DNA from 2 places in the Sphingomonas sp. AC449 genome. Region 1 is predicted to be linked to the other one. Evidence: riboswitches for the same ligand, from Rfam matches in the RefSeq annotation. Region 1 holds a riboswitch; the other holds the start of a gene.
What was found. Region 1 has a riboswitch for cobalamin ahead of AC0CH3_RS05550 (HoxN/HupN/NixA family nickel/cobalt transporter). Riboswitches for the same ligand answer to the same signal wherever they lie in the genome.

Region 1 (4,232 bases):
GCGACGCGCAGCATGTATCGCGTGCCGATCGCCGACCTCGTCGCCGCGTGTCGCGCGGCGGATATCGTCGTCAGCGAACGGGGGCTGCCAAGGAAGTGCGAGCCGCGGTGGCTGAGGCTTGACCGGTCGACGCTGCAACATACCGGCGGTGTCGCGCTGACGTTGCGGACTGGGCGGGTGGCGACGGTCCTCGAACCCGGTGATCGGCATCCCTGGCGTATGCCCCCGACGCTCGAACGATCCGCGGGGCGGTTCGGTCACGAGGCCGGGCGTCGGGTCCGGTCCTGGTCGTAAGCGGAGCGCACTGACGCGCGGGATGGCAACGCGCTCGCGTTACTACTGGCGAGATTTTCTGGCGGGTGGACCGTTGGCCGTAATGGCTTTGCTGTATCGTGCGGGCTGGATCAGTTCCGGCTCCCGCATCGAGCCTGGGCCCTCGCCGACAGGTTTGCCGATCCGGGACGTACGGGACGACGCTCTTGGCCCTGGATCCTGACTTTCGTCAGGATGACGGGGGTAAGTCAGATCCGGAGTTGGAGTGAGGCGCTCTTCTTTCCCGGTCCTGACGTCTGTCGATAAGGGCAGGAGGGAGTCGACCGCTTCGTCATCTACCTTCCTGGGGACCCCATAGTCAGTCGTAACGCCGCAGGATGCCCGACAGCTTGCCCTGCACACGGACCTGCGCGGGGGCGTAGCGTTGCGGATCATAGGAGCGGTTGGCGGGGTCGAGCCGGACCATCGCGCCTTCGCGGCGGAAATATTTGAGCGTCGCCTCGCTGTCCTCGATCAGTGCAACGACGATCTCGCCGTCGCGGGCGGTCTCGGTGCGGCGGATCAGCGCATAGTCGCCATCGAGAATTCCCGCATCGACCATCGAATCGCCGGACACCTCGAGCGCATAATGCTCGCCCGAGCCAAGCAGGGCGGCGGGGACGGCCAGCATCGAGCTGCCTTCGAACGCCTCGATCGGCACGCCTGCGGCGATCCGCCCGTGCAGCGGAATCTCGACGACGTCGTTCGCGGCGACCGGGATATGCGCCGGGCGCACGCTGGGCGACGGCTCGGCGTTTGCCGGAGCGGCCGGGGGCGTGGCCTTGGCAGCAGCCGATTTCGTCGCGGGCATGTCCGGGCGCTCGGGCATCCGCAGGATTTCGAGCGCGCGCGCGCGGTTCGGCAGGCGGCGGATGAAATTGCGCTCCTCGAGCGCGCTGATCAGGCGGTGGACGCCCGATTTGGATTTCAGGTCGAGCGCGTCCTTCATCTCCTCGAACGAGGGCGAAACGCCCGTCTCTGCGAGGCGATCGTTGATGAAGCAGACAAGCTCGTGCTGCTTGCGCGTGAGCATAGCGGTTCTCCGTCCGGAACAGACGAGGAACTTCTATGGAACACAATGGCCGGCGTCAAGCGATCCGTCAGGCGATGATGAGGATTTCCGCCGAGTCGCCCGCACGCGCTGCGGGCGCGTCGCCGTCGCGGACGATCAGGCAGGTCGACCGCGCGAGCGTGAGCAGCATCGAGCTGTCCTGGATGGTCGAGGCATAGGCGCGACCGTCGCGGAGTTCGGCGCGCATGTAGTCGGTGCGCGACTCGTTCGGCGGCAGATCCTCGCCGAGCAGCGCGTGCGTCGTCTGCGGGAGCGGATCGCGCGCGCCGAGCATGTGCGCGACGACCGGGCGGACGAACAGGATCGCCGTGACGAAGGCGGAAACGGGGTTGCCGGGCAGGCCGAGCAGCATCGTCCGACCGAGCGTCCCCGCCATCATCGGCTTGCCCGGGCGAAGCGCGATCCGCCAGAAGTCGATGCTGCCGCCTGCCGCCTCGATCGCGGGGCGGACAAGATCATGGTCGCCGACCGACGCGCCACCGGTGGTCACGAGCAGGTCGGCGTCGACGCCCGCAAATGCGTCGCGCAGCGTGTCGAGACGGTCGGGCAGGATCCCGAGATCGACGATGTCGACGGGCAGATCGGCGAGCAGCGCCGCCAGCATGATGCCGTTCGATTCGGGCAAAGGGACGGGATCCTCGGTCGAACCGGCGGGGACGAGCTCGTCGCCGGTCGCGGCGACCGCGACGCGCAGGCGCCGCCCGACGGGGAGCGCGCCATGCCCGCCGGTTGCCGCAACGGCGATGCGGGCCGGGCTCAGCCGGTCGCCCTGGGCGATCAGCCGCGTGCCGGTGGCGAAGTCGAGGCCCTTCCGGCGCGTGTTGCGGCCTTCGTACGCGGGGCCTTCGCCATCGAGCGACAGGCGGTCGCCGTCGCGCGCGGCCTCTTCCTGGACGAGCACCGTGTCCGCGCCGGCGGGCATCGCCGCGCCAGTGAAGATGCGCGTCGCCTCGCCCGCGCCGACAATGCCCGCAAAGGAGCGGCCCGCAGCGCTTTCGCCGATCACGCGCCACGGCCCCGGCATGTCGGCAAAGCGGATCGCATAGCCGTCCATCGCCGAAAGGTCGGTCGCGGGCTGGGTCCGGCGCGCGACGATATCCTCCGCCGCCCAGCGCCCGATCGCAGCGCGCAGGGGAACATGCTCGGCAGGAACGCGCGCAGCCATCGCGAAGAGGCGGGCCTGGGCTTCGGCAACGGGGACGAGAGGGGGCATGAAGGCTCCGGTGGGCAGGCGTGGGAAAGGATGCAGGGGGATGGATACGGGGGCTGGAGGCAAATGGGGGTAGGCGGCTACTCGTATGACCCCGCGGACGGGGATAGCGGGCCGCGTTACGGGTGGCGATGGTGCGATAACGTTCCGACCCGCCGAGACGTTGCGGATCGCGGTGCGCGACGGTGCCGCATGCAAATCCTGTCGTCAGCCGCGGCAAAGCGCGCTAACCTGGATTGGCTGATCCGGCGCAACCCGGATCGGCACAGATCGCGTCGGTGCCCTTCGGGGCTTGAATGGGAATGCGGTGCGGGGTTCGCCCCAATGCCGTGGCTGTCCCTGCAACTGTAAGCGGCGAGCGACACGCACGCGCCCCCTCAAAAAGGGCAGCCACTGGGCCACCGGCCTGGGAAGGTGTGCGTCGAGCCTTGACCCGCGAGCCAGGAGACCTGCCGGCGTCTGGTCGCTCTTGTCCCGGTCCAGGGGGTGACCGAGGCACGGCCTGCGCCGTCTGAGCGACGACCATGTGGCTGGGGCCGCATCGGCGACGCGTGCCGGCCGCTCATGGCGTCCGGCCGGCGCACGTCCCGGCCGTTCGCGCGGCAGGCCCCCGCCCGCGTCGGACGCCGGGGGGTAGACATGACGAGCTTGACGATCGAACGACCGGTGCGAGGCTCCGTGCGTAAGCGTGTGGGTGTGATGTTCGCGATGCTGGTCGCCGCGAACATCGCCGCGTGGGGGTGGGCGTTCTCGCTGTTCCACGCACAGCCGCTGATGCTCGGAACCGCATTGCTCGCCTGGGGGCTTGGTCTGCGTCACGCGGTCGATGCCGACCATATCGCGGCGATCGACAATGTGACGCGCAAGCTGATGCAGGAGGGGCAGCGGCCGATCGCGGTCGGATTCTGGTTCGCGATCGGGCATTCGGGGATTGTCCTGATCGCCGCGGTCGCGATCGCGCTGACCGCCAATGCGCTGTCGCAGTTCGAGGCGTTCAAGCAGGTCGGCGGCGTCGTCGCGACGATGATCTCCGCGCTGTTCCTGTTCACGATCGCGGCGATGAACCTGATCATCCTGCGATCGGTGTGGCGGACGTTCGGGCACGTCCGGCGCGGTGGAGCCTATGTCGAGGAGGATCTCGACCTGTTGCTCGGCAACCGCGGGCTGCTCGCGCGGCTGTTCCGGCCGATGTTCCGGCTGGTGACGCAAAGCTGGCACATGGCGCCGCTCGGGTTCCTGTTCGGGCTGGGGTTCGACACCGCGACCGAGGTGGCGATCCTTGGTCTAAGCGCGAGCCAGGCGGCGGACGGGCTGTCGATCGGCACAGTGCTGGTGCTGCCGGTGCTGTTCGCGGTGGGGATGGCGCTGGTCGATACCGCCGACGGGGTGGTGATGCTCGGCGCGTACGAGTGGGCGTTCGTGAAGCCGATCCGCAAGCTGTACTACAACATCACGATCACGCTGATCTCGGCGATCGTCGCGATCGCGATCGGGGGGATCGAGACGCTGGCGCTGATCGGGTCGAAGCTGGGGCTGAGCGGCGGCGTGTGGGACGCTGCTGCCGCGCTGGGGGAGAATTTCAACGGGCTCGGGTTCGCGATCATCGCGCTGTTCGTGGCGTGCTGGGTGCTGAGCTTT
Region 2 (4,232 bases), on a different contig from region 1:
CCTTGATGCCGGCATAGGCACCGCGGCCCTGCCCGACATAGCTGAACACCTCCTCGTACCGCTCGTCGAACAGGTTCTCGACGCGCCCGAAGACCGATAGCGTCGGGCTCAGTTGATAGGCTGCGTTGAGGTTGACGAGGACATATTCCTGGAGCGCCAGCCGTACCGGCACATAGCTCGGATCGGTATACGCATCGTCCTGCTGACGGCCATTGTATCGCACCGTCAACGTTCCCGATAAACGCTCGTCACGACTGAACGCGGTCATGTTGACGCTGCCGATATGGCTCGGCCGGCGAATCTCGACGCTGCCGTCCTCGCGCGCGCGCAGATAGGTGTAGGCAAGATCAAACCGCAGTTGCGTGATCGGCCGCGCGCTGGCGAACACCTCGACGCCGTGCTGCTTCGACCGCGTATCGCGGTTGCCGGGGGTCGCAACGAAATCGGGCTCTGGATAGGTTGTGAAGATCTCGTTCGTCAGGCGACTGTCGAAATAGGTCGCGCCGATCGTCGCGCGGTCACCCCCGAAACTCTGTTCGAGACCAGCTTCCCATCCCTTCGACTTCTCGGGCTTGAGGTTCGGATTGCCGATATAGCGACCATCCGCATAGCCGAAGAGATCGAAATAGCCCGGGTTCTTCACCCCCGTCCCGTAGGCGCCGCGAACGCGTGTACCCGTGGCGAAGCGATAGCTTGCCTGCGCACGGTAGGTCGTGGTGTCGTCGAAGCGCGTATTCTCGTCGCGGCGGACGGAAGCGCCAATCGCCAGCGCGTCATCGACCACGACGTCATACTGGCCGACGATCCCGACATTGTCGGTATGGCGTCGTCCGGTGAATACGAACTCCGAGGGGACCGGGCTAAGCGTCTGGAATTCCTCTCGTTCTACATCGACGGCACCCGTCAGGCGGTGCTGGATCCGGTCGGTCCCGAACCGGAACGCACTTTCGAACGAGCCCTTGTACCGCCGTCCCTTGTTGCCGAAATTGAGCGCGTCGTCGACGAGTGCCCGGCGCGTCGTGTCGGCGAATTGCCCGCTCAGCGCGTTCGTCCAGCGGCCGTCCGCGAGCACCACCTCGGCGCGTACGAGCCCGTAATAGGCCTCCACCGTACTGCGGGCGCCTGGCGTGTCGACGACTGTGCCGAACTGCGGACCACTCAACGCCGTGTCGTTGCTGTCGGCGTCTGTATGGCTGTAGCGGCCGACCGCGGTTACTTTGAACGTATCGCCGGGCGACCAGATGAGCTTGCCGCTCGCGCCGACGCTTTTTGCGCCGATGTCGCGCGACCCGCCGCGCGCGGTCAGCGTGCCGTCGGTTAGATAGGTCGAACCCGACAGAGCGTAGTCGAGGTTCCCGGAAACGCCTGCGACGCGGGCGCCGCCCGAGAATGTGCCGAACGATCCGCCCTCGGCGCGCAGCGTTGTGCCGGGCGCTTCCGCCCCGCTCAGCGTCAGATATTGGATGACGCCGCCGATCGCGTCCGATCCGTATAGCGCCGATTGCTGACCGCGCAGCACCTCGACCCGCGCCGCCTCGTCCGCGATCAGCGTCCCGAAATCATATTCACCCTGATAGGGATCGGACACTTCGATCCCGTCGATCAGGACGAGCACATGGTTGCCCTCCGACCCGCGGATGCGCACCTGTGTCGTACCACCGATCGCGCCCGTCCGACTGACCGCAAGGCCAGGCACGTCGCGCAGCACGTCGGACACGATCCGAGTCTGCCGCCGGTCGATCGCGGCGGCATCGATCACCGTCACCGACGCGCCAAGCTGGACGACCGGCACGGCATCGCCCGAACGCGAGGCGGTGACGACGACCTCGGCACCATCAACCGCGCGCTCGGCCGCCCCCGCGCCCGCCCGATCCGCATCGGCGAACGCCGGCGATGCGGCGGACGTTGCGGTGGCGAGCGCCATCAGCGATACGAAAACTCTGGTCATGAAACGATACCCCCGGCGTCACGAGCGACCGGCCGGGGCGTGCCGTCCGATGATCCGGACGGTCGGCGCGACGCTTGGGATGGACACCGAACAGCATCCGCCACGCGCACCGATGCGGCCCCCGCCGCATGGTTCGTCGCTCAGACGGAGTACCGTGCCGCGGTCACCCCCTGGACCAAGGCAAGAGCGACCGAGCGCCGGCAGGTCTCCTGGCTCGCGGGTCGACACCCGGTGCACGACCTTCCCGGGCCATGTGCTTGCGCTTCGGCCTAGTGGTCGTCCCCTCGTAACGAGGAGACCTGCGCACCGCGCTCACCGCTTACAGTTGCAGGGACAGCCGCGGCATTGGACGCGCGAACGTCCGCACCGCATTCCCCTTCAAGCCCCGAAGGGCACCGACGCGATCTGCGACCCGGTTTTCACCGGATCGCGACGCCCCGGTAGAACAGATTTTCCGCGCCGCCAATGGGCGCGCGCTACACGCGTGCGAGGATCGCCTGCGCCTGGCGCAGATGCGGCGCATCGATCATCCGCCCGTCGAGTTGCAGCGCCCCCGCCTCCGGCGCCGCCGCGAACGCCGCGACGATCGCCTCGGCCCGCGCGACCGTCGCCGCATCGGGCGTGAAGGCCGCGTTGATCGTCGCAACCTGGGTCGGGTGGATCGCCATCATTCCCGTAAACCCATCCCGGCTTCCTCGTGCGGCATAGGCCGCCAGCCCGTCGAGATCGGCGATCGCGGGATACACCGTCTCAATCGCCGCCACACCCGCTGCATGCGCACCGAACAGCAGCAGCGACCTGACCATCCGATAGGGATCGGTATAGTGACCGTCCGCCTCGCGACTCGTCGCCGCGCCGATCGCAGCCGGCAAATCCTCCGCCCCCCACGTCAATCCGCAGAGCCTGTCCGACACCGCCGCATATTCGCCGAGCGTAAATATCGCCGCTGCGATCTCGGTGGCGATCGGCAGGATGGGCGGACAGTCCGGCCCATAGGCCTCGACCAGCGCCGCGACGGTCGCCTTCCCTGCCGCCTTGGGCAGCATGATCGCATCCGCGCCGCGCGCCGCCTCGATATCGTCGCGGAGATGCTCCGCATCGAGCGGATTGATCCGCACCAGCCGGATGACATCGGCCGGCTCGCCAAGCGCTGCCCGTATCGCATCGCGCGCGAACGCCTTGCGCGACGGCGCGACCGAGTCCTCGAGATCGAGGATGATCGCATCCGCGCCGCTTGCCGCCGCCTTGCCGAACCGCTCGGGTCGGTCCGCCGGCACGAACAGCAGCGACCGCAGCCTCATGCCGGCGACCGGAGCAACAGCGCAGAGCGCAGGCATTGGCACACGATCTCGTCGCGCTGGTTGATCAGCCGGTGCGTGAACGTGACGATCCCCGCATTCGGGCGCGACTTGCTGTCCTTGAGGTCGGCGACGACGGTCTCGGCGCGCATCGTATCACCGATGAAGACCGGTTTCGGATGGACCAGCTTGTCGTAGCCGAGATTGGCGACGAGCGTGCCGAGCGTCGTCTCGCCCACCGACAGTCCCACCATCAGCGCGAAGGTGAAGGTTCCGTTGACCAGGATTTGGCCGAACTCGCTCGCCTTGGCTGCTTCGACGTCGAGATGAAGCGGCTGCGGGTTGTGCGTCATGGTCGAGAACAGCAGATTGTCCGTCTCGGTGACGGTGCGGCGGATTTCGTGGACGATCGCGTCGCCGACCGACCATTGATCGTAATAGCGTCCGGCCATCAGGCGTCCTTCTCGATCCGCACGAGCATCGTGCCGTCGCTGACCTGCCCCCCCTCGACGGCGACGAGCTCGGCGACGACCCCGTCGAACGGGGCTGTCAGCGAATGCTCCATCTTCATCGCCTCCAGCGTCACCAGCTTCTGCCCTGACACGACGCGGTCACCCTCGACGACATCGACCGCGATGATCCGCCCCGGCATCGGCGACAGGATCGCCCCATCGGCCGCGGCCCCCACGGCCACTCCCGATGCGCGCCAGCGTTGCAGCAGCCATGTCTGCCCTGCGTCGGAGACGAGGACCTCGTCGGCGGGCGCACCCTCCGCGCCATATGCATCGAGATCGATCGAGATCGCCTCGTCGTCGAGCAGGAAGCGCGCCGAGCGCCTCGGCGCGGCGTTCAGACGGAAACCGGCGATCGGATTGGCGGCTACCAGCGCCCGCGCGGCCTCGATCAACGCTTCCTCGCGCGGCTGCGTCGCCGGCATCAACGCTTCGTTTTCGCGCGCGATCAGCCCTGTATCGACCGTGCCCGCG

Region 2: it holds a riboswitch for cobalamin, as region 1 does, so the genes downstream of both, AC0CH3_RS13130 (TonB-dependent receptor plug domain-containing protein) here and AC0CH3_RS05550 (HoxN/HupN/NixA family nickel/cobalt transporter) in region 1, are expected to answer to the same signal.

What each region holds. Positions count from the first base shown of each region.
Region 1 covers NZ_CEEDCZ010000002.1:420,575-424,806, forward strand. The annotation lists gene AC0CH3_RS05535 (ComEC/Rec2 family competence protein) at 1-294, shown strand, start outside; gene lexA (transcriptional repressor LexA) at 632-1,345, opposite strand; gene AC0CH3_RS05545 (molybdopterin molybdotransferase MoeA) at 1,413-2,597, opposite strand; cobalamin riboswitch at 2,854-3,065, shown strand; gene AC0CH3_RS05550 (HoxN/HupN/NixA family nickel/cobalt transporter) at 3,294-4,232, shown strand, end outside.
Region 2 covers NZ_CEEDCZ010000007.1:185,945-190,176, reverse strand. The annotation lists gene AC0CH3_RS13130 (TonB-dependent receptor plug domain-containing protein) at 1-1,948, opposite strand, end outside; cobalamin riboswitch at 2,131-2,363, opposite strand; gene AC0CH3_RS13125 (HpcH/HpaI aldolase/citrate lyase family protein) at 2,425-3,249, opposite strand; gene AC0CH3_RS13120 (MaoC family dehydratase) at 3,246-3,698, opposite strand; gene AC0CH3_RS13115 (acetyl/propionyl/methylcrotonyl-CoA carboxylase subunit alpha) at 3,698-4,232, opposite strand, start outside.